Regions from separate parts of the Streptomyces sp. NPDC005195 genome, predicted to be linked through region 2. Evidence: riboswitches for the same ligand, from Rfam matches in the RefSeq annotation. Region 2 holds a riboswitch; the other holds the start of a gene.

Region 1 (10,287 bases), on a different contig from region 2:
ACGTGCTGCTCCGCCGGTGTCATCGAACCGTGGTTGCCGACCATCGCGGACTCCTTCGGCTCCCGCTCGGTCGCGATGATCAGGACGTCGTCCCGGGCCGCCGCGACGACGTCGCCGATACGCGCGTACACCCGTTCGTCGACATGGGGTCCGAACCAGCCCGCCGCGATCGCCTCGTCGCGCGAGGCCACCCAGAACTGCTCACCGAGCACCTCACGCCAGCAGGTCAGGACGTCCGCCTCGGCGCCCGGGACCGCGTACACATGCCGGGCCCGGCCCTCGCCGCCGAGCAGCGCGACGCCGGCCCGCAGCTCCCAGTCCTCGTCGAAGTCGATGCGGTGCTGCTCGTCGAACGGGATGTCGATCATGCCGTGGTCCGCGGTGACGTAGAGCGCGGAGCGCGGCGGCAGCTGCTCGGCGAGGCGCTGGACCAGCCGGTCGACATACATCAGCTGGCCGCGCCAGGGGTCCGAGTCGACGCCGAAGCGGTGGCCCTTGCCGTCCACCTCGGCGTAGTACGTGTAGACCAGGGAGCGGTCGCCCGCGGCGAGTTGCGCGGCCGCGAAGTCCACGCGGTCCTCGCCGGTCAGCCGGCCGTGGAAGGTGCCACCGCTCAGCGCGACCTTGGTGAGCGGGGTGTTCTGGAAGGTGGGGGACGAGACCTGGGCGGTGTGCACTCCGGCCGCGTCCGCCAGCTCGAAGACCGTGGGGTACGGCTGCCAGGTGCGCGGCTGCGTCCACGGGGTCCAGCGGAGCTGGTTCATCAGCCCGCCGGTCTCGGGGTCGCGCACGGTGTACCCGGGCAGACCGTGCGCGCCGGGCGGCAGGCCCGTACCGACGGAGGCAAGGGAGGTCGCGGTGGTCGCCGGGTAGCCGGTGGTGATCGGCCGTCCGGTGCCGCCCCGGGAGGAGGCCAGGAGCGACGCCATGAAGGGCGCCTCGTCGGGATGCGCCCTCAGCTGCTCCCAGCCGAGACCGTCGATCAGGAAGACGCAGTTGCGGTCGGCGCCGGTCAGCTCCGGTATGGCGGCGGTCATACCGGGTACCGACATGCCCGCGGCGAGCGTGGGCAGGAGATCCGCGAGCGAACCCGTGCCGTACTCGGGGACGGGCGCGGACCCGATGGCCAGGGGTTCCGGGTGTTCCCAGGTGGAGAGAGCCATCAGTGCGTGGGGTCCGCGGTCGCCTCGGAGAGGGACTGCGCGAAGGCCAGGGCCTGGCGGACCGTCTCCGGGCCGTCCCCTGCCTCGCTGACGCGCAGGCTCAGGTCGTCGGCCGTCGAACTGCCGGTGTAGCCGTGGTCCGCCTCGCAGTTGGGGTCGCCGCAGGCCGCGGGCTCCAGGTCGATCCGCGCGACCGCGCCCCAGCCGATGGTCAGGACGACCTCACGGGGCAGCGTGCCCGGCGCGTACGACTCGGGGTTGGCGACGACACGGCTGACCACGACAGACGAGATCCTGCCGATTTTCACGGACTCCGTCGACGTGGTGGCGTACGGCGTCGGCGAGGTCGTGTCCGCGTTCTGCTCGTCGGTGTGGCTCACGATGAAGCGGTTGCCGGTCAGGACGAGCACGGTGACATGCCGGCGCACCTCGTTGGCGTCGAACGTCGTCTCCTGGTGGACCAGGTACGACCGGATGGCCTCGCCGCCGATCGCGGCCTCCACCGCCTCGGCCACGAGGGCCGGGTAGTAGCCGCTGCGCTCGATCGCCGCTCGCAGCCCCTGGGTCGTCGTACTGGTCTTGGCCATGACGTCCATCCTACGGGGGCCCACTGACTGCGAGGCACCGCTCGTGGGTCTCTGTCGTGGACGGATCAGAACGAACGGGACGGCGCCGGTGCGGCGCGGGCCGCCGCTCAGACGACGGGCAGTGTCCGGGGGCCGAGGTCGTCGCGGAGGGGGGCGCGCGCCAGCCGTACGGTGGCGCCGAGCACGCTCAGGCCGTGCGGGGCGACGACCACGGGCTCCAGGGAGACTCCGACGACCTCCGGATGATCGTCCACCAGGCGCGACACCCGCAGCATCACCTCTTCGAGGGCCGCGGTGTCGACCGGTGCCGAGCCGCGCCAGCCGAACAGGAGCGGCGCCGTCCGGATCGACCGGACCAGCGAGCTCGCGTCCCGGTCGGTGACCGGAATCAACCGGTGCGCGGTGTCCCCCAGCAGTTCCGAGGCGGCTCCGGCCAGGCCGAACGAGAGCACCGCGCCGGCCGCGGGGTCGATGACGGCCCGTACGACCGTGTCCACCCCGCGCGGCGCCATGCCCTGCACGACCGGCCGCAGCTCCTCGGGCCCTCCGAAGAGCTCGGTCAACTCCGCGTACGCCCTGTGCAGTTGCTCCTCGTTCGCCAGGTCCAGGCGTACTCCGCCGAGGTCCGCGCGGTGCCGCAGGTGCGGGGCGGTGGTCTTGAGGGCCACCGGGTAGCCCAGGGTGCCCGCGGCCGCGGCGGCCTCCCCGGGCGTCGGTGCGGGCAGCGCCCGGCGTACGTCGACGCCGTACCGCGCGAGCAGCGCGCGGGTGTCCTCGGCCCCCAGCGTCAGCCCGGTGCCACGGGACAGCAGCGCGTCGATCTGCTCGGCGGCGCCCTTCTCGTCGATGTCCTCGTACTCGGGCACCTTGCCGGGCTCGGCCGCCTCCCGTCGCCACTGGCCGTACTTCACGGCTTCGGCGAGCGCGCGGACGGCGCGCTCGGCGGCGGGGTAGGCGGGGATGAGGCGCGTCTCGTCGGGGGCTCCGGTTCCGGCGGACGGCCGCCGCGGGTCCTGTCGCCCGACCGGGGCGGAGGGCTCGCCCGGCCGGGCCGCGTCCGCGGTGGCGGCGGGCCCGGGGCCTGTCTGCGGGGCCGTACTGGCGGCGGCGGACAGCGCCTCGGCGAGCCCGCCGAGCTCGACGTGCGCCACCAGTACCGGCTTCGCCGGGGCCGAGGCCGAGGCCGAGCGCAGCGCCTCGGCCAGGGCCGCGTCCCGCACGGAGGTCTCCCCCACCGCGGGGATGGCGGTGACCACGACGGCGTCGCACCTGTCGTCGGCCAGTGCCCGCTCCAGCGCCCGGCGGAAGTCCTCCGCCGAGGCCGCCGTGGTCAGGTCGAGCGGCGGCAGCGGCCGCAGCCCCTCCGCGAGGCACGCGTCGAAGGTCAGCAGTCCCAGCGACTCGGAGTTGCCGAGGATCGCCACCCGGGGGCCGGAAGGGAGCGGCTGGCGTGCCAGCAGAAGGCCCGCGTCGACCAGCTCGGTGATCGTGTCGACCCGGATCACCCCGGCCTGTGCCAGCAGCGCGGAGACGGTGGCGTGCGGCAGCCGGGTGGCCCGTACCGCGTGCCCCTGGGGAGCGGCCGCGTGCCGTGCGCCCTGCACCACGACCAGCGGCTTCGCCGCCGCCGTCCGCCGTGCCAGCCGGGTGAACTTGCGCGGGTTGCCGATGGATTCGAGGTACATGAGGGCGACGTCGGTGTCCGGGTCGTCGTACCAGTACTGGAGGACGTCGTTGCCGGACACGTCCGCGCGGTTTCCGGCGGACACGAACGTGGACACGCCGGTGACGCCCGTGACACCGCCGCCGCGGCGGTGCAGCCGGGACAGCAGGGCGATGCCGATCGCGCCGGACTGGGCGAACAGGCCGATCCGTCCGGGGCGTGGCATCTCCGGCGCCAGGGAGGCGTTCAGGCGCACGTCGGGAGAGGTGTTGATGATCCCGAAGGTGTTGGGGCCGATGATCCGCATGCCGTAGGTACGGGCCTGGCGGACGAGTTCGCGCTGGCGCTCGCGCCCGCCGGGACCGCTCTCCGCGTACCCGGAGGAGACGACGACGAGGCCCTGCACCCCGTGCTCGCCGCACTCCGCGACGACCTCGGGGACGTACGGCGCGGGCACGGCGACGACCGCGAGGTCGACGTGCTCGCCGATGTCGCGGACGGAGCGGTGCGCGGGGACCCCGTCGAGCTCCTTCTCCTCGAGGGACTTGTTCACCGCGTACAGCCGACCCGTGAAGCCCGCCTCGCGGAGGTTGGCGAGGACGCTGCGGCCCACCCCGCCGGCCGTACGCCCCGCGCCGATGACCGCGACCGAGCCGGGCGCGAGCAGCCGCTGCACGGAACGGGCCTCGGCGCGCTGTTCCCGCGCGCGCTGCACGGCGACGGAGCGGTCGGTGGGTTCGAGGTCGAACTCCAGGCGTACGACGCCGTCCTCGAAGTGCCGCTTCTGCTGGTACCCGGCGTCCGTGAACACCTTGATCATCTTGGTGTTGGCGGGCAGCACCTCGGCGGCGAACCGGCGGATGTCCCGCTCCCTGGCCACCGCGCCGATGTGTTCGAGGAGGGCCGAGGCGACGCCGCGGCCCTGGTGGGCGTCCTGCACGAGGAAGGCCACCTCGGCCTCGTCGGCGGGCGCGGAGGCGGGCAGGCCGCCGGCACCAATGCGGTCATAGCGTACGGTGGCGATGAACTCGCCGCCGATCGTGGCCGCGAGCCCCACCCTGTCCACGAAGTCGTGGTGGGTGAAGCGGCGGACGTCCTTGGCGGACAGGCGCGGGTACGGCGCGAAGAAGCGGTAGTACTTCGACTCGTCCGAGACCTGCTCGTAGAAGCTGACCAGGCGCTCGGCGTCGTCGACGGTGATGGGCCTGACACGGGCCGTGCCTCCGTCACGCAGCACCACGTCGGCCTCCCAGTGGGAGGGGTACTCGTGCCGGTCCGACGAGGTCTGCATGGGGCCCAGAGTACGGCTCGCGTCCGTCAGCGGCGCGAGGCAGGCTAGGGGCAGCGGATTCGGATCCAGGCCGGGGTCCGAAGCCGGATCCGGGGCAGGTACGACACCCGCTCCGGACGCGCTTCACTCTATGGAACACTGGTCTAGACAACCCTGAACCCCTGAAGGGCAGCATCACATGGCTGAGCGCCGCGTCAACGTCGGCTGGGCCGAGGGCCTCCACGCCCGTCCCGCCTCCATCTTCGTCCGGGCGGCCACGGCCTCCGGCATCCCCGTGACGATCGCCAAGGCGGACGGCAACCCCGTCAACGCGGCCTCCATGCTGGCGGTCCTCGGCCTGGGCGCCCAGGGCGGCGAGGAGATCGTCCTCGCCTCGGCGGCCGAGGGCGCGGACGCCGCCCTCGACCGGCTGGCCAAGCTGGTCGCGGAAGGCCTCGAGGAGCTTCCCGAGACCGTCTGAGGTGCCCCCCTCGCGGGGCTCCCCCATTGACGGCGGCGAAGGTTTTCACATCGAAGGACATCGCCCCGTAGACAAATCGTGGACAAAGCGAAGGGGCTCGCCCGAAAACATCGGGCGAGCCCTTCGCTTTTTCGAATTACGGGCAGCGGAAATAATCTCCCGCGAATTACCCCTCTTTGTATACGGCCCCCGTGTTAATGACGCAGGCCCGTCATGTTTACGGGATGTTGCGAAGTCCTCACGCGGTCCGGGCGGTCTCCCCCACCGGGAAACCTCAGCCGGTGCGCGGCCGTCGCGCGCTCGGTGTGCAGCGCCGTGATGGCCCGGGCCCGCTCGCCGTCACCGCGCGCCACCGCGTCCACGATGCCGCCGTGCTCCGCCCAGGACTCCGCCGGATCGGCGGGCGCCCGCACCGCGTACATCCAGGCGATCTTGTGCCGCAGCTGGGCCAGCGTGGAGGTCAGCGCGGGACTCCGGGAAGCCTGTGCGAGCGTCTCGTGGAACCAGCCGCCCAGGGAGCGCAGATCCTCGCTGTTCCCCCTCCTGGAGCGCTCCTGACCCAGTCTGACCAGGCCTCGCAGCACCTTGAGGTGGGCCTCGGTGCGCCGCTGGGCGGCCCTGGACGCCCCCAGCGGTTCCAGGAGCATACGCATCTCCAGCAGATCCGCGGCCTCCTGCTCGGTGGGCTCCGCCACGCACGCGCCCGCGTGCCGCCGGGTGACGACGAAACCCTCGGCCTCCAGGGTGCGCAGGGCCTCGCGCACCGGGACGCGCGAGACGCCGTAGCGGCGCGCCAGCAGTTCCTCGGTGAGCCGGCCGCCGCGCTCGTAGACACCCGCGACGATGTCGTCGCGGATCGCCGTGCATACCGAGTGCGCGGGAATGCGCATGACCGGACCTCCGCCTTAATCCCCGCGAAACGCGGTCGATCGACGCTCGTTCGGCGACTCTATTGCAGCGAGCCGGAATTTCCGATGGCGGGCCGGAATCCATGGATATTTTTTGGACAGACAGCCGTTCGAAACGACGAAGCCCCGGCTCGGGTGAGCCGGGGCCTCGGAAGTGCGGACGCCGGGCGTCAGACGTTCACACCGTGCGAGCGGAGGTAGGCGACCGGGTCGATGTCGGAGCCGTACTCCGCCGTGGTGCGGGCCTCGAAGTGGAGGTGCGGCCCGGTGGTGTTCCCGGTGGCCCCGGAGAGGCCCAGCCGGCCGCCCGGGGTGACGGTCTGGCCGACGGAGACACCGATGGACGACAGGTGGCCGTACATCGTGTACGTACCGTCGTGCATCCGCAGGACGACCTGGTTGCCGTAGGCCCCGCCCCAGCCGGCCGTGACGACCGTGCCCGCGCCGACCGAGTGGACCGGGGTCCCGGACGCGGCGTGAAAGTCGACGCCGGTGTGGCTGCCGGAGGACCAGAGGCTGCCGCCGGTCTTGTAGCCGGTGGAGACGTACGAGCCGGGGATCGGCAGGACGAAGGTGTTGAGACGCTTGCGCTCGGCGGCGCGGGCGGCGCGTTCCTTGGCCTCGCGCTCCTTCTTCGCCTCCTCGACGGCCCGCTTGCGCGCCGCCTGTTCGGCCTTCAGACGGGCGGCCGCCTCGTCGGCGGCACGCTGCTGCGCGGCGGCCTGCGCGTCGATCTGGGCGGCGACCGTGTCGCCGATGGTGACGGCCTGGGTCAGCCCGGTCTGCTCGACGGAGCTGTCCGCGGCGAGGGCGGGGGCTGCCAGGGTTCCGATGACACCGGTGGTGGTGAGCGCCGCGACGCCGACGGCGTTCGAGGTGGTGCGCTTCACGCGGCTCGGACGTCGGTGTTTCCCGGTGCCACAGGTGAACGCCATGAAGGGGCTTGGTCCTTTCCTTCCCTCTCGCCTACCGGGTTAGCTGACGGGTTCGGAGCAGGAAGGTCTCCTACGGACGCCCTCGCGGGGAGGGAGTCCGATTCACCCCAGGGACTGCGTACGGGTCCCCGGCTCCCCTGGCTCGCGCCGTACGGGGACTCGGCGATGGCTGTCCGGTGCCGCGGACGCGGCGCACTGCCTGACGAACAGCCGGACCGACGCTAAGGGGGCCCTCTTTCAATCAACAAACAGATCGCGGTTTTTGTAGTGCATGCCACAGGGCAGAAAGGCAACCTCCCCATCAATACGGACAAATTGAGGATGTTGTCCGGGCAAAAGGGGACCCGGGCGACTCTTCGGTCACCCGGGCCCCTCCGTGCTCGCGATTTCCGCCGCGTCGTCCGCCGCGTTCTCCGCCCCGCTTCTACTCCGCGGCCACGACGGTCACTTCACCGATGCCGAGCGCCTTGACGGGCTCCTCGATCTGCGTGGCGTCGCCCACCAGGACGGTGACCAGACGGTCCACCGGGAAGGCGCTCACCGCCGCCGCGGTGGCCTCCACGGTGCCGGTCGCGGCGAGCTGCTGGTACAGCGTCGCCTGGTAGTCGTCCGGCAGGTACTGCTCGACCTGGTCGGCGAGCGTGCCCGCGACGGCCGCCGCGGTCTCGAACTTGAGGGGTGCCACCCCCACCAGGTTCTGCACGGCGACGTCCCGTTCGGCGTCCGTCAGACCGTCCGCGGCGAGGGTGCGCAGCACCTTCCAGAGGTCGTCCAGGGCCGGCCCGGTGTTCGGGGTGTCCACCGAGCCGCTGATGGCGAGCATCGCGATACCCGTGCCGTCCGGAGCGGAACGCATCACCTGGCCGAAGGCCCGCACCCCGTAGGTGTAGCCCTTCTCCTCGCGCAGCACGCGGTCCAGGCGCGAGGTGAGGGTGCCGCCGAGGCAGTACGTGCCGAGCACCTGGGCGGGCCAGACACGGTCGTGCCGGTCCGAGCCGACGCGGCCGATCAGCAACTGCGTCTGGACCGCGCCGGGGCGGTCCACGATGATCACGCGGCCGGTGTCGTCGGCGGTGACCGGCGGCACGGGACGCGGTTCGGCGGAGGAACCCGTCCAGGCGCCGAGCGTCTCGGCGAGCAGCCCGTCGAGGTCCACGTCGGTGAGGTCACCGACGATCACGGCGGTGGACGTGGCCGGGCGAACGTACCGGTCGTAGAAGGCGCGGACGCCCGCCGCGTCGATCTTCCGGACGGTCTCCTCGGTGCCCTGCCGGGGACGGGACATCCGCGAGGTCGCCGGGAACAGCTCCCTGGAGAGCTCCTTGGCGGCGCGGCGGGCCGGGTTGGCGCTCTCGTGCGGGATCTCGTCGAGCCGGTTGCGTACCAGCCGCTCGATCTCGCTCTCGGTGAACGCCGGTGCCCTCAGGGCGTCGGCGAGCAGGCCGAGCGCCTTGGGCAGGCGTGAGACGGGCACTTCGAGGGAGAGGCGTACGCCGGGGTGGTCGGCGTGCGCGTCGAGGGTGGCGCCGCAGCGCTCCAGCTCGGCGGCGAACTCCTCGGCGGAGAGCTTGTCGGTGCCCTCGGAGAACGCGCGCGCCATGATCGTGGCGATGCCGTCGAGGCCGGCGGGCTCGGCGTCCAGCGGCGCGGCGAGGAGCACCTCGACGGCGACGACCTGCTGGCCCGGGCGGTCGCAGTGCATCAGGGTCAGCCCGTTGTCCAGCGTGCCGCGCTCGGGAGCCGGGAAGGCCCAGGGCTTGGGCCGGCCGGCCTGGGGCTGCGGGTGGAAGTCCATGGTGGCGAGCTCGGTCACTTCGCCGCCTCCTCGTCGGTGTCGTCGGCGGCGTCGGCGGCGTCGATGGCGTCGTCCGTGCCGGTGGCTTCGTCGGCGATCGGCTCGTAGACGAGCACCGCGCGGTTGTCGGGGCGCAGGCGGGCCTTGGCGACCTCCTGGACCTCCTCGGCGGTGATGTCGAGGATGCGCTGCACGGCCGTCAGGGCGAGCATCGGATCGCCGAACAGGACCGCGTACCTGCACAGTTCGTCGGCGCGGCCCGCGACCGTGCCGAGCCGGTCCAGCCACTCGCGCTCCAACTGGGCCTGGGCGCGCTCCATCTCCTCGGCCGTGGGACCCTCCTCGGCGAACCGGGCGAGCTCCTCGTCGACCGCGGCCTCGATGACCGGGACCTCGACGTCGCCGGACGTCTTCACGTCCAGCCAGCCCAGGGAGGGCGCCCCGGCGAGACGCAGCAGGCCGAACCCGGCCGCGACGGCGGTGCGGTCACGGCGAACGAGCCGGTTGTACAGGCGGGAGGACTCGCCGCCGCCGAGGACGGTCAGGGCGAGGTCGGCCGCGTCGGACGCGCGCGTGCCGTCCTCGGGAAGCCGGTAGGCGGCCATCAGGGCGCGCGCCGGGACCTCTTCCTCGACGACCTCGCGCAGCTGCTCGCCGAGGGTCTCGGGCAGCGAACCGTCGCGCGGGGCGGGCTTTCCGTCGTGCCCGGGGATGGAGCCGAAGTACTTCTCGATCCAGCGAAGCGTCTGCTCGGTGTCGATGTCGCCGACGACCGAGAGCACCGCGTTGTTGGGCGCGTAGTAGGTGCGGAAGAAGGCGCGGGCGTCCTCGAGGGTCGCCGCGTCCAGGTCCGCCATCGACCCGATGGGGGTGTGGTGGTACGGGTGGCCCTCGGGGTAGGCGAGCGCGGTCAGCTTTTCGAAGGCGGTGCCGTAGGGCACGTTGTCGTAGCGCTGCCTGCGCTCGTTCTTGACGACGTCCCGCTGGTTCTCCATGGACTCGTCGTCGAGCGCGGCGAGCAGCGAGCCCATCCGGTCCGCCTCCAGCCAGAGGGCGAGCTCGAGCTGGTGGGTCGGCATCGTCTCGAAGTAGTTGGTGCGCTCGAAGCTGGTGGTGCCGTTGAGCGAACCGCCCGCGCCCTGCACCAGTTCGAAGTGGCCGTTGCCCTTCACCTGGCCCGATCCCTGGAACATCAGGTGCTCGAAGAGGTGGGCGAGTCCGGTACGGCCCTCGACCTCGTGGCGCGAGCCGACGTCGTACCAGAGGCACACCGCCGCGACCGGGGTCAGATGGTCCTCGGAGAGCACCACGCGCAGGCCGTTGGCCAGGCGGTGCTCGGTCGCTGTCAGGCCGCCGGAGCCTGTCTCAGCTGTGGCCGTGTGACCCATGGGCATGTACGTCCCTTCGATCGCGGAAACTGCAGAATTCCTGCCGGTCCTGCCACTGTATGCAAGCGTGCCGACAGGTGGCGAAGTTCCCGCGCCC
Region 2 (10,287 bases):
CGCGTGCTGTGCCTCCCAGGCGCCCTGCAGCATGACGTTCGTGATCGCCCCGTAGGCCTCGCCCCAGGCCTTCTCCGCCTCCGCGTTCCACGCCGACCCCGCGACGACGGCGAACGCCGCGACGAGACTCGCCCCCACGGCCGCGTAGTGCTCCGGCTCGGCCAGGTACTTCCGGTGATCGCGCCCCAGTTCCCGTAAGTACCCGGGCAGCGCCGGGTCCTCCAGTCGTTCCAGTACATACGTGAGCGCCGCGAACAACCGGTCCCGCTGCCGCTCCATGTCCTCCGGGTGGTCCAGCGGGAAGAGCCCGCGCAGGTCCGGGTTGTGCCGGAAGAGATGCGAGTAGAAGTACTTGACCGCGAACTCGGCCCGTCTCTCGACGACCGCGAAGCTGGATCTGAGTATTTCGGGGTCCACGGCGCGAATGTAGAGAGTCGTCGAGCCGCGGAGTCAAACGGCAGGTGATTTACGGACAGTCCGGGGTGAAGTCCGCGCGGTGGCCGCGCGGAGACCGTGTCCGGGCCCGCGCGCCCTGCGGACACCGTTGATCCGTCCGCCGGATACCGTCGGGGAGTGACCGACCAGCCCCCGCCGCTCAGCCCCGCCCCCGAACTCTTCACCTGGGAGTTCGCCACCGATCCCTACCCGGCGTACGCCTGGCTGCGGGAGCACGCGCCCGTGCACCGGACGCGACTGCCCAGCGGGGTGGAGGCCTGGCTGGTCACCCGGTACGCGGACGCGAAGCGGGCGCTCGCGGACGGGCGGCTCAGCAAGAACCCGGCCCACCACGACGAACCCGCGCACGCGAAGGGCAGGACGGGCATCCCGGGTGAGCGCAAGGCCGAGCTGATGACCCATCTGCTCAACATCGACCCGCCGGACCACACCCGGCTGCGGCGGCTCGTCAGCAAGGCGTTCACCCCGCGGCGGGTCGCCGAGTTCGCGCCGCGTGTGCAGGAACTCACCGACCACCTCATCGACCAGTTCCAGGAGAGGGGCTCCGCCGACCTGATCCACGAGTTCGCGTTCCCGCTCCCCATCTACGCCATCTGCGACCTGCTGGGCGTGCCCCGCGAGGACCAGGACGACTTCCGGGACTGGGCGGGGATGATGATCCGGCACGGCGGCGGGCCGAGGGGCGGGGTCGGGCGGTCCGTCAAGAAGATGCGCGGCTATCTGGGCGAGCTCATCCACAAGAAGCGTGAGGCCCTTCCCGATGTGGCCGCGCCCGGCGAGGACCTCATCTCGGGTCTCATCCGCGCCTCCGACCACGGCGAGCACCTCACCGAGAACGAGGCCGCCGCCATGGCCTTCATCCTGCTCTTCGCCGGGTTCGAGACGACGGTGAACCTGATCGGCAACGGCATGTACGCGCTCCTCACCCACCCCGGGCAGCGGGAGCGGCTGCAGACCTCCCTCGCCGCCGGGGAGAGGGCCCTGCTGGAGACGGGCGTCGAGGAACTCCTGCGCTACGACGGCCCGGTGGAACTGGCCACGTGGCGGTTCGCGACCGAGGCGGTCCGCATCGGCGGACAGGACATCGCGGCCGGCGACCCCGTGCTCGTCGTCCTCGCGGCTGCGGACCGTGACCCCGCCCGGTTCGAACAGCCCGACACGCTCGATCTCTCCCGCCGTGACAACCAGCACCTCGGCTACGGCCACGGCATCCACTACTGCCTCGGCGCGCCACTCGCCCGGCTGGAGGGACAGACCGCGCTGGCCACCCTCCTCACCCGGCTGCCGGACCTCCAACTAGCGGGCGATTCGGCTGATTTGCGATGGCGCGGCGGACTCATTATGCGCGGATTGCGCACGCTTCCGGTGGAGTTCACCCCCGGGCGGCAGTGATGGGGCAGTCGTACGGTGCCGGAGAGGCGGCCGTCGCGGTGCGCCGGAGTGGTGGCCGCGAAGTATGAACGTCCGGCCGCGAAAAAGTGATGGTCCCTCAACTCTGTGATCTTCACGTGATCTGCGCTGTATCTACTTGTGACAAGTGATCGAGTGAGGCTACGTTCACCCATCAACGCGGCTCATCAGCCGCGTAGTCACCTGCTGTCACGTGAAAGGCTCTCGCATGCTCTCCGGGAACGGCCGCCATCGTCGCCCCCGTCAGGCTCCGGCCCTCATCGTCGCGGCAGGAGTGACCGGATCGGCGATCGCCATCCCGCTGCTCGGTGCCGCGAGCGCGAGCGCGGCCGACGGCACCACATGGGACCGGGTCGCCGAGTGCGAGAGCGGCGGTCAGTGGAGCGCCGACGACGGCAACGGGCACTACGGCGGCCTGCGGTTGACCCAGGAGAACTGGCAGAGATACGACGGCCGCATGTACGCGCCGAGCGCCGACGAGGCCAGCCGGTCGCAGCAGATAGCCATCGCCAAGAAGGTCCTGGCCGACCAGGGTCTCGCCGCCTGGCCGACCTGCGGCCCGCTCTCCGGGCTCAGCGAGCACTCGGGCGAGGTCTCGGTCGACACGGGCGTGGCCGGCGACTCGTCCAGTTCATCTGGTTCATCCGATTCATCCACTTCGTCCGGCTCCCTGTCGGACTCGCTGGGGATCGGCTTCTCGCCGTCCGGCTCGTCCTCGTCCGATTCGTCCTCGGACGGGATCGAGAGCAGGACGAAGTCGGACACCTCCTCGGACGGGGACTCCGTCAGCGACCCGGAGGCGGACAGCGAGGGCGCACGGACGGCGAAGGGTGGCGAATCGGGCAACTCGGGCCAGGACGGCGACGCTTCGGCGGCGTCCGAGGGCGCGGCCACCGGCGCCGGGCGCCACCGTGGTGGCAGTGCCGCCGAGAACTCCACCGACGACGCGGTGGACGGCCGCGGCGACGACTCCTCCGGCCGGCACACCTCGCGCGACTCCGGCACCTCCCGCGCCGTCGTCGACGGCTCGTACGTCGTCCGCACCGGAGACAGCCTCTCGGCGATCGCCGACGCCCTTGACCTCGACGGCGGATGGGCCGGGCTCTACGCCGGGAATGAGAAGACGGTCGGTGTCGACCCGGACCTCATCCTCCCCGGTCAGAGCCTTGCAGTTGATGCCGAATCGGGCGAAAAGTAGCGGGAGTTCACGTCATGGTTCGCTGTGTAATGTCCGGTTTGGAGCAAGTGAGAGATGGATCTCAAAGGCCCTGATCGTCTTTGAAATTCGGTCGATCGACTGCTTACGGTCATCACCGCTCGCCACAGCGGGCCCCGACGGTCGCAACGCCGAATCCTGCCAGCGGCCGTACGGGAACAGTCGACGCGTCAAGCGCCGTAGGCAGGAGCGGGGGACCCAAGGTAAGCGCCGTGCCCGGTAGTTGACCGGGAGCGGCTTGGGGTGAAGACGTGCGCCGACGGCGCACGGCCGGGCACTCACCCGCCCGAACCCGACAGCTCACCTCGCAGGCGTCGGTGAGGGGATCACTCGATGCTGTTTTCCAGCAAGGGCAAGCACCGCCGTCCGTCCAAGGCCACTCGTGTGGCCACGCTCGCCGGTGTCACCGGCGTCGCCATCGCCGCTCCGCTGATGGCGGCCGGCAGCGCCTCCGCCGCCACCGCCTCCGAATGGGACTCCGTCGCCCAGTGCGAGTCCGGCGGCAACTGGTCGATCAACACCGGCAACGGCTACTACGGCGGCCTGCAGTTCTCGGCCTCCACGTGGGCCGCGTACGGCGGCACCGCCTACGCCTCCACCGCCGACAAGGCCTCCAAGTCGCAGCAGATCGCCATCGGCGAGAAGGTCCTCGCCGCGCAGGGCAAGGGTGCCTGGCCGACCTGCGGCACGGGCCTGTCCGGCGCCGCCTACACCGGTGGTACGGCCACCCCCGCGAAGCCGTCCACCTCCAGCGGCGCGCAGAGCACCGCCACCCGTTCCACGGACACCGCCGCCTCCCGTTCGTCCGAGCGCCCCGCGGCCCGGAAGACCGTCTCCACCCCGACCGGCAAGAAGGTCAAGAAGGGCGACGGCGAGTACAAGGTCGTCAAGGGCGACAGCCTCAGCTCGATCGCCGAGAAGAAGAAGGTCAAGGGCGGCTGGCAGCACCTGTTCAAGCTGAACAAGGACATCGTCGACGACGCGGACTTCATCTACCCGGGCCAGCAGCTCCACCTCAGCTGAGACGACGGTCCTCTCGGATGACGGTCCTCTCGTAGGAAGGGTCTCCACGCGGAGACCCGAAGAGGGTCACCCCCGTCCCCACGGGCTCCCCGCTCCGGTGCGTCTTCCCCCGTACGCACCGGAGCGGGGCTTTTTGTTTCGAAGGGGAACAATATTTACCCTCAGTTCTGCTCAAGGGGTGGTCGAGCGTCCGGCCGATCGCCCCGGGCCGGTTAGGCTCATCCCGCGGAGCCGAACGCGGCACCGTGCAGTGCGGGCCCCGCGGGCCCGCGTACCCGCGTCACATCCCAGAAGGAGATGCTCGTGCCGTCCATCGACGTCGTCGTAGCCCGGGAAATCCTGGACTCCCGAGGCAACCCCACGGTCGAGGTCGAGGTCGGCCTCGACGACGGCAGCACGGGTCGTGCCGCCGTTCCGTCCGGCGCCTCCACGGGTGCCTTCGAGGCCGTCGAGCTCCGTGACGGTGACCCCAACCGTTACCACGGCAAGGGTGTCGAGAAGGCCGTCCTCGCCGTCATCGAGCAGATCGGCCCGGAGCTCGTCGGCTACGACGCCACCGAGCAGCGCCTGATCGACCAGGCCATGTTCGACCTGGACGCCACCGACAACAAGGGCTCGCTGGGCGCCAACGCCATCCTCGGCGTCTCGCTGGCCGTCGCGCACGCCGCCTCCGAGGCGTCCGACCTCCCGCTCTTCCGCTACCTGGGCGGCCCGAACGCGCACCTGCTGCCCGTTCCGATGATGAACATCCTGAACGGCGGCTCGCACGCCGACTCGAACGTGGACATCCAGGAGTTCATGATCGCCCCGATCGGCGCGGAGTCCTTCTCCGAGGCGCTGCGCTGGGGCGCCGAGGTCTACCACACCCTCAAGTCCGTCCTGAAGTCCAAGGGCCTGTCCACCGGCCTCGGCGACGAGGGCGGCTTCGCCCCGAACCTGGAGTCGAACCGCGCCGCGCTCGACCTCATCCTCGAGGCCATCAAGCAGGCCGGTTACGTCCCCGGTGAGCAGATCGCGCTCGCCCTCGACGTCGCCGCGTCCGAGTTCTACAAGGACGGCAAGTACGAGTTCGAGGGCAAGTCCCGCTCGGCCGCCGAGATGACCGAGTACTACGAGGAGCTCGTCTCCGCGTACCCGCTCATCTCCATCGAGGACCCGCTGTACGAGGACGACTGGGCCGGCTGGAAGGTCATCACCGACAAGCTGGGCGACAAGGTCCAGATCGTCGGCGACGACCTCTTCGTCACCAACCCGGAGCGCCTGGCCCGCGGCATCGAGGAGGGCTCCGCCAACGCCCTGCTCGTCAAGGTCAACCAGATCGGTTCGCTGACCGAGACCCTGGACGCCGTCGAGATGGCGCAGCGCAACGGCTTCAAGTGCATGATGTCCCACCGCTCCGGCGAGACCGAGGACGTCACCATCGCCGACCTCGCGGTCGCCGTGAACTGCGGTCAGATCAAGACCGGCGCCCCGGCCCGCTCGGACCGCGTCGCCAAGTACAACCAGCTGCTGCGCATCGAGGAGATCCTCGACGACGCCGCGGTGTACGCGGGCCGCTCGGCCTTCCCGCGCTTCAAGGGCTGACCCCGGCAGGGTTAAGGCTTAGCCAGTCGCACGTACGTCCCCGTACCCGGTCCCGTACCGTGTGCGGGGACGTCCGCACGTGTGAAGGGGAGGCGGGGACATGGCCGTGAAGGACCGGGACCGGTTCTCCACCGCGACCCGGCTGCGGCTGCTCGGCGAGCAGACGGCGGCCCGGGTCTACCGCTCCCAGACCAAGCGTCAGGCCCGGCGCTCGCGGTTGACGGGCCGGGCGGCGCTGCTGGCGCTCGTCGTCTGCTCGCTGATCGTGGCCCTCGCCTATCCCATAAGGCAGTACGTGTCCCAGCGCGCCGCGATCGCCGATCTGCAGCGGCAACAGGAGCGGGCCCGCGCCCGCGTCGAACAGCTGCGCGACCTGAAGGCGCGCTGGCAGGACGACGCGTACGCGGAGCAGCGGATCCGGGAACGGCTGCACTATGTGATGCCGGGTGAGACCGGATACGTCGTGATCGACCCGGACGCGGTGAAGCAGTCGCGGACGAACCGGGGGGCGGACGCCCGCCCCTGGTACGCCAATGTCTGGGACGGCGTCGACAAGTCCGACCGCTCCGACCGGTGAGCTGACAACCGGAGCCGGCACGGGCCGGTGAGACGACAGAGAAAGTGACTTGAGCACAGGCATGGAAACGCCCCCGCCGCCCACCCCGCGGACCGAGCCGACCGACGCGGACGTCGAGGCCTTCAAGCAGCAGCTCGGCCGCCCGCCGCGCGGGCTGCGCGCGATCGCGCACCGCTGCCCCTGCGGTGAGCCGGACGTGGTGGAGACGGCGCCCCGGCTTCCCGACGGGACGCCGTTCCCGACGACGTACTACCTGACGTGTCCGCGCGCGGCCTCCGCGATCGGCACACTGGAGGCGGACGGTGTCATGAAGGAGATGACGGAGCGTCTCGCCACCGACCCCGAGCTGGCCGCCGCGTACCGGGCCGCCCACGAGGACTACATCGCGCGCCGCGACGCCATCGAGGTGCTCGCCGGGTTCCCGAGCGCGGGGGGCATGCCGGACCGGGTGAAGTGCCTGCACGTCCTGGTGGCGCACTCCCTGGCGGCGGGCCCCGGGGTGAACCCGCTGGGGGACGAGGCGATCGCGATGCTGCCGGAGTGGTGGCGCAAGGGGCCGTGCGTGGACCTTTCCGCGGCCGAGGGAGCCTGCGCGGAAGGGTGAGGTCCGCATCGGCCGGACGGGCCGAAGGTGCGAGCCCGCACGCGAAGGCCGACGCCCAGGGTGTGCGGTTCGGCCCGTCCGGCGTCCGAGGACGAGCCCTTTGATGCGGGGGTCCAGCGGGCACAGCCCCTCGGCGGGGCTCCGGGGCGGAGCCCCGGGGACGGGCCGGGCAGGGGCGGCGGGGGCGAAACAGACGGGGACGGCGCTGCACGCCGGAATCGAAACCACCACAGGAGACCACAGCTCATGACCAGGGTCGCCGCCATCGACTGCGGTACGAACTCCATCCGTCTCCTCGTCGCCGACGCGAACCCGGCGACCGGCGAACTCGTCGACCTGGACCGCCGCATGACGATCGTCCGGCTCGGCCAGGGAGTCGACCGCACCGGCCGCCTCGCCCCCGAAGCCCTGGACCGCACCTTCGCGGCCTGCCGCGAGTACGCGGCGGTCATCAAGGAGCACGGCGCGGAGCGCCTCCGCTTCGTCGCGACCTCCGCCTCCCGCGACGCCGAGAACAGGGACGAGTTCGTCCGCGGTGTCCTCGACATCCTGGGCGTCGAGCCCGAGGTGATCACCGGCGACCAGGAGGCCGAGTTCTCCTTCACGGGAGCGACCAGGGAGCTCACGGGCCGGGACGACCTCGCCAAGCCGTACCTGGTCGTGGACATCGGCGGCGGCTCCACCGAGTTCGTCGTCGGCGACGACCACGTACGGGCCGCCCGCTCCGTGGACATCGGCTGTGTACGGATGACGGAGCGCCACCTGGTGCACGCCGGCGTGGTGAGCGACCCCCCGGAGCCCGCGGAGACCGAAGCGATCCGCGCCGACATCGAAGCCGCGCTGGACCTCGCGGCCCGGACCGTCCCGCTGGGCGAGGCCCGCACCCTGGTCGGCCTCGCCGGCTCGGTCACCACGGTCGCCTCGATCGCGCTGGACCTGGCCGAGTACGACTCGGAGGCCATCCACCACTCCCGCATCCCGCGGGAGAGGGTCCGCGAGATCACCGAGCGGCTCCTGCACTCCACCCACGCGGAGCGGGCGGCGATCCCCTCGATGCACCCGGGGCGGGTCGACGTCATCGCGGCCGGTGCCCTCGTCCTGCTCGCGATCATGGATCGGACCGGCGCGGAGGAGGTCGTCGTCAGCGAGCACGACATCCTCGACGGCATCGCGTGGTCCGTCGCCTGAGCCCTGACGGAGGGGGCCGGGGAGGGCTTGCTACCCACTGGTAGCCTCTCCTGAGCAGGTCGGGCGACGTATGAGCGCGCAAGAGGGCCATTCGGGCCCTCTCTGCGACACGCCGCCGGAAAACTTCGTGAAGTTCTTCACAAGGAATTCGGTCCCTATGCTCGATGGCTGGGCCACTCGGGTGTCATGGGGGTGCTCGCCGGTCTCGGGGTGATGCTCACCGGAGCATTCCGGGAGTGTTTCCGGGAGGTGAAGTCGAAGGGTGGTCGATGCACTCGAACGCCCGGAGTGGCAGCTCACGGGCTCTTGACAACGGTCCGGCCCGAACACCGGTTCCCTCGTGGGGACATGACCTGAGTCACGTGAGCCGCGCAGTGTAGCAGAGGGTCCACCCAAGCTTGTGAAGGGGCGCACGAGCGACCCCCCAGGGGCGGGTGGATACTCGATGGCATGAGCACCACGGAGCGTCCCAGGATCCTCGTAGTAGGCGGTGGGTACGTAGGCCTGTACGCAGCTCGGCGCATTCTCAAGAAGATGCGCTACGGAGAGGCGACCGTCACGGTCGTCGACCCCCGGTCGTACATGACCTACCAGCCCTTCCTCCCCGAAGCCGCCGCCGGCAGCATCTCGCCGCGGCATGTCGTCGTCCCACTGCGACGCGTGCTGCCCAAGGCGGAGGTTCTGACCGGTCGGGTCACCACCATCGACCAGGACCGCAAGGTAGCCACGATCGCCCCTCTCGTGGGTGAGGCGTACGAGCTGCCTTTCGACTACCTCGTCATCGCGATGGGCGCGGTCTCCCGCACCTTCCCGATTCCCGGCCTTGCCGAACAGGGCATCGGCATGAAGGGGATCGAGGAGGCCATCGGCCTGCGCAACCACGTTCTCGAGCAGTTGGACAAGGCCGACTCGACCACGGACGAGGAGGTCCGCCGCAAGGCGCTGACCTTCGTCTTCGTCGGCGGTGGCTTCGCGGGTGCGGAGACCATCGGCGAGGTCGAGGACATGGCCCGCGACGCGTCGAAGTACTACGGCAACGTGTCCCGTGAGGACATGCGCTTCGTCCTCGTCGACGCCGCGGACAAGATCCTTCCCGAGGTCGGCCCCAAGCTCGGCCAGTACGGCAAGGAGCACCTGGAGTCGCGCGGGGTCGAGATCTACCTCTCCACCTCCATGGACTCCTGCGTCGACGGTCACGTCGTGCTGAAGAACGGCCTCGAGGTCGACTCCAACACGATCGTGTGGACGGCGGGCGTCAAGCCCAACCCGGTCCTCACCCGGTTCGGTCTGCCGCTCGGCCCGCGTGGCCACGTGGACACCGGGACCACGCTGCAGGTGCAGGGCACGGACTACATCTGGGCCGCGGGCGACAACGCCCAGGTGCCGGACCTCGCCGCCCGCAAGGCCGGCGTGGAGAACGCCTGGTGCCCGCCGAACGCGCAGCACGCGCTCCGTCAGGCCAAGCTGCTCGGCGACAACGTGATCGCCGGTATGCGGGGCTTCCCGCAGAAGGACTACAGCCACTCCAACAAGGGTGCTGTCGCGGGTCTCGGCCTCCACAAGGGCGTCGCGATGATCGTCATGGGCAAGACGAAGATCAAGCTCAAGGGTCGTCTGGCGTGGTACATGCACCGTGGCTACCACGGTCTCGCCATGCCGACGTGGAACCGGAAGATCCGTGTCTTCGCGGACTGGACGCTCGCGATGTTCCTGAAGCGTGAGGTCGTCTCGCTCGGGGCCATGGAGACTCCGCGTGAGGAGTTCTACGAGGCGGCGAAGCCGGCGCCGGCCGCCGCTGCGGCGGCTCCCGCGGCCGCCAAGACCGAGGAACGGGCGAAGGCCTCCTGACCCTCCGCCGGTCACTGTTTCAGACTGTTCAGCCCGAAGGGGCCTTCCGCCATCCGTGGTGCGGGAGGCCCCTTCGGCGTGCGCCGGAGGGGCCGGGGGTTCCCGGCGGCTCCGCCCTCGGACCCTCGCTTCGGACTCAAGGGCCTTGCCCGCGAGCGCCGGACGGGCTGGTGGTGCGGGCCCGCGCTGGAGACGCGAGGCCGTGGTGTGAGGCCGGGGCGCGAGGCCGTGGTGTGAGGCCGGGGCGCGAGGCCGTGGTGTGAGGCCGGGGCGCGAGGCCGGGGCGCGAGGCCGAGGTGGAGGCCGGGCTGAAGGGCTGACGTCCGGGGTCATGCCTTTCAGCCCGTCCGGAGTTCGAGGACGGGCCCTTCGGGCGATGCG

The links. Region 2 has a riboswitch for cyclic di-AMP ahead of ABZV34_RS13300 (transglycosylase family protein). Riboswitches for the same ligand answer to the same signal wherever they lie in the genome.
Region 1: another riboswitch for cyclic di-AMP. It lies ahead of ABZV34_RS17440 (M23 family metallopeptidase); the one in region 2 lies ahead of ABZV34_RS13300 (transglycosylase family protein).

Annotation. Positions count from the first base shown of each region.
Region 1 covers NZ_JBEXHZ010000014.1:23,676-33,962, forward strand. Annotated here, with positions in the region: gene ABZV34_RS17415 (nucleotide pyrophosphatase/phosphodiesterase family protein) at 1-1,163, opposite strand, end outside; gene ABZV34_RS17420 (DUF5998 family protein) at 1,163-1,750, opposite strand; gene ABZV34_RS17425 (GNAT family N-acetyltransferase) at 1,858-4,704, opposite strand; gene ABZV34_RS17430 (HPr family phosphocarrier protein) at 4,883-5,164, shown strand; gene ABZV34_RS17435 (GntR family transcriptional regulator) at 5,359-6,054, opposite strand; gene ABZV34_RS17440 (M23 family metallopeptidase) at 6,243-7,007, opposite strand; cyclic di-AMP (ydaO/yuaA leader) riboswitch at 7,021-7,182, opposite strand; gene ABZV34_RS17445 (pitrilysin family protein) at 7,432-8,820, opposite strand; gene ABZV34_RS17450 (pitrilysin family protein) at 8,817-10,190, opposite strand.
Region 2 covers NZ_JBEXHZ010000009.1:120,662-130,948, forward strand. Annotated here, with positions in the region: gene ABZV34_RS13285 (globin domain-containing protein) at 1-417, opposite strand, end outside; gene ABZV34_RS13290 (cytochrome P450) at 574-1,848, shown strand; gene ABZV34_RS13295 (transglycosylase family protein) at 2,075-3,064, shown strand; cyclic di-AMP (ydaO/yuaA leader) riboswitch at 3,248-3,411, shown strand; gene ABZV34_RS13300 (transglycosylase family protein) at 3,416-4,105, shown strand; gene eno (phosphopyruvate hydratase) at 4,403-5,689, shown strand; gene ABZV34_RS13310 (septum formation initiator family protein) at 5,790-6,266, shown strand; gene ABZV34_RS13315 (DUF501 domain-containing protein) at 6,328-6,870, shown strand; gene ABZV34_RS13320 (Ppx/GppA phosphatase family protein) at 7,117-8,058, shown strand; gene ABZV34_RS13325 (NAD(P)/FAD-dependent oxidoreductase) at 8,509-9,906, shown strand.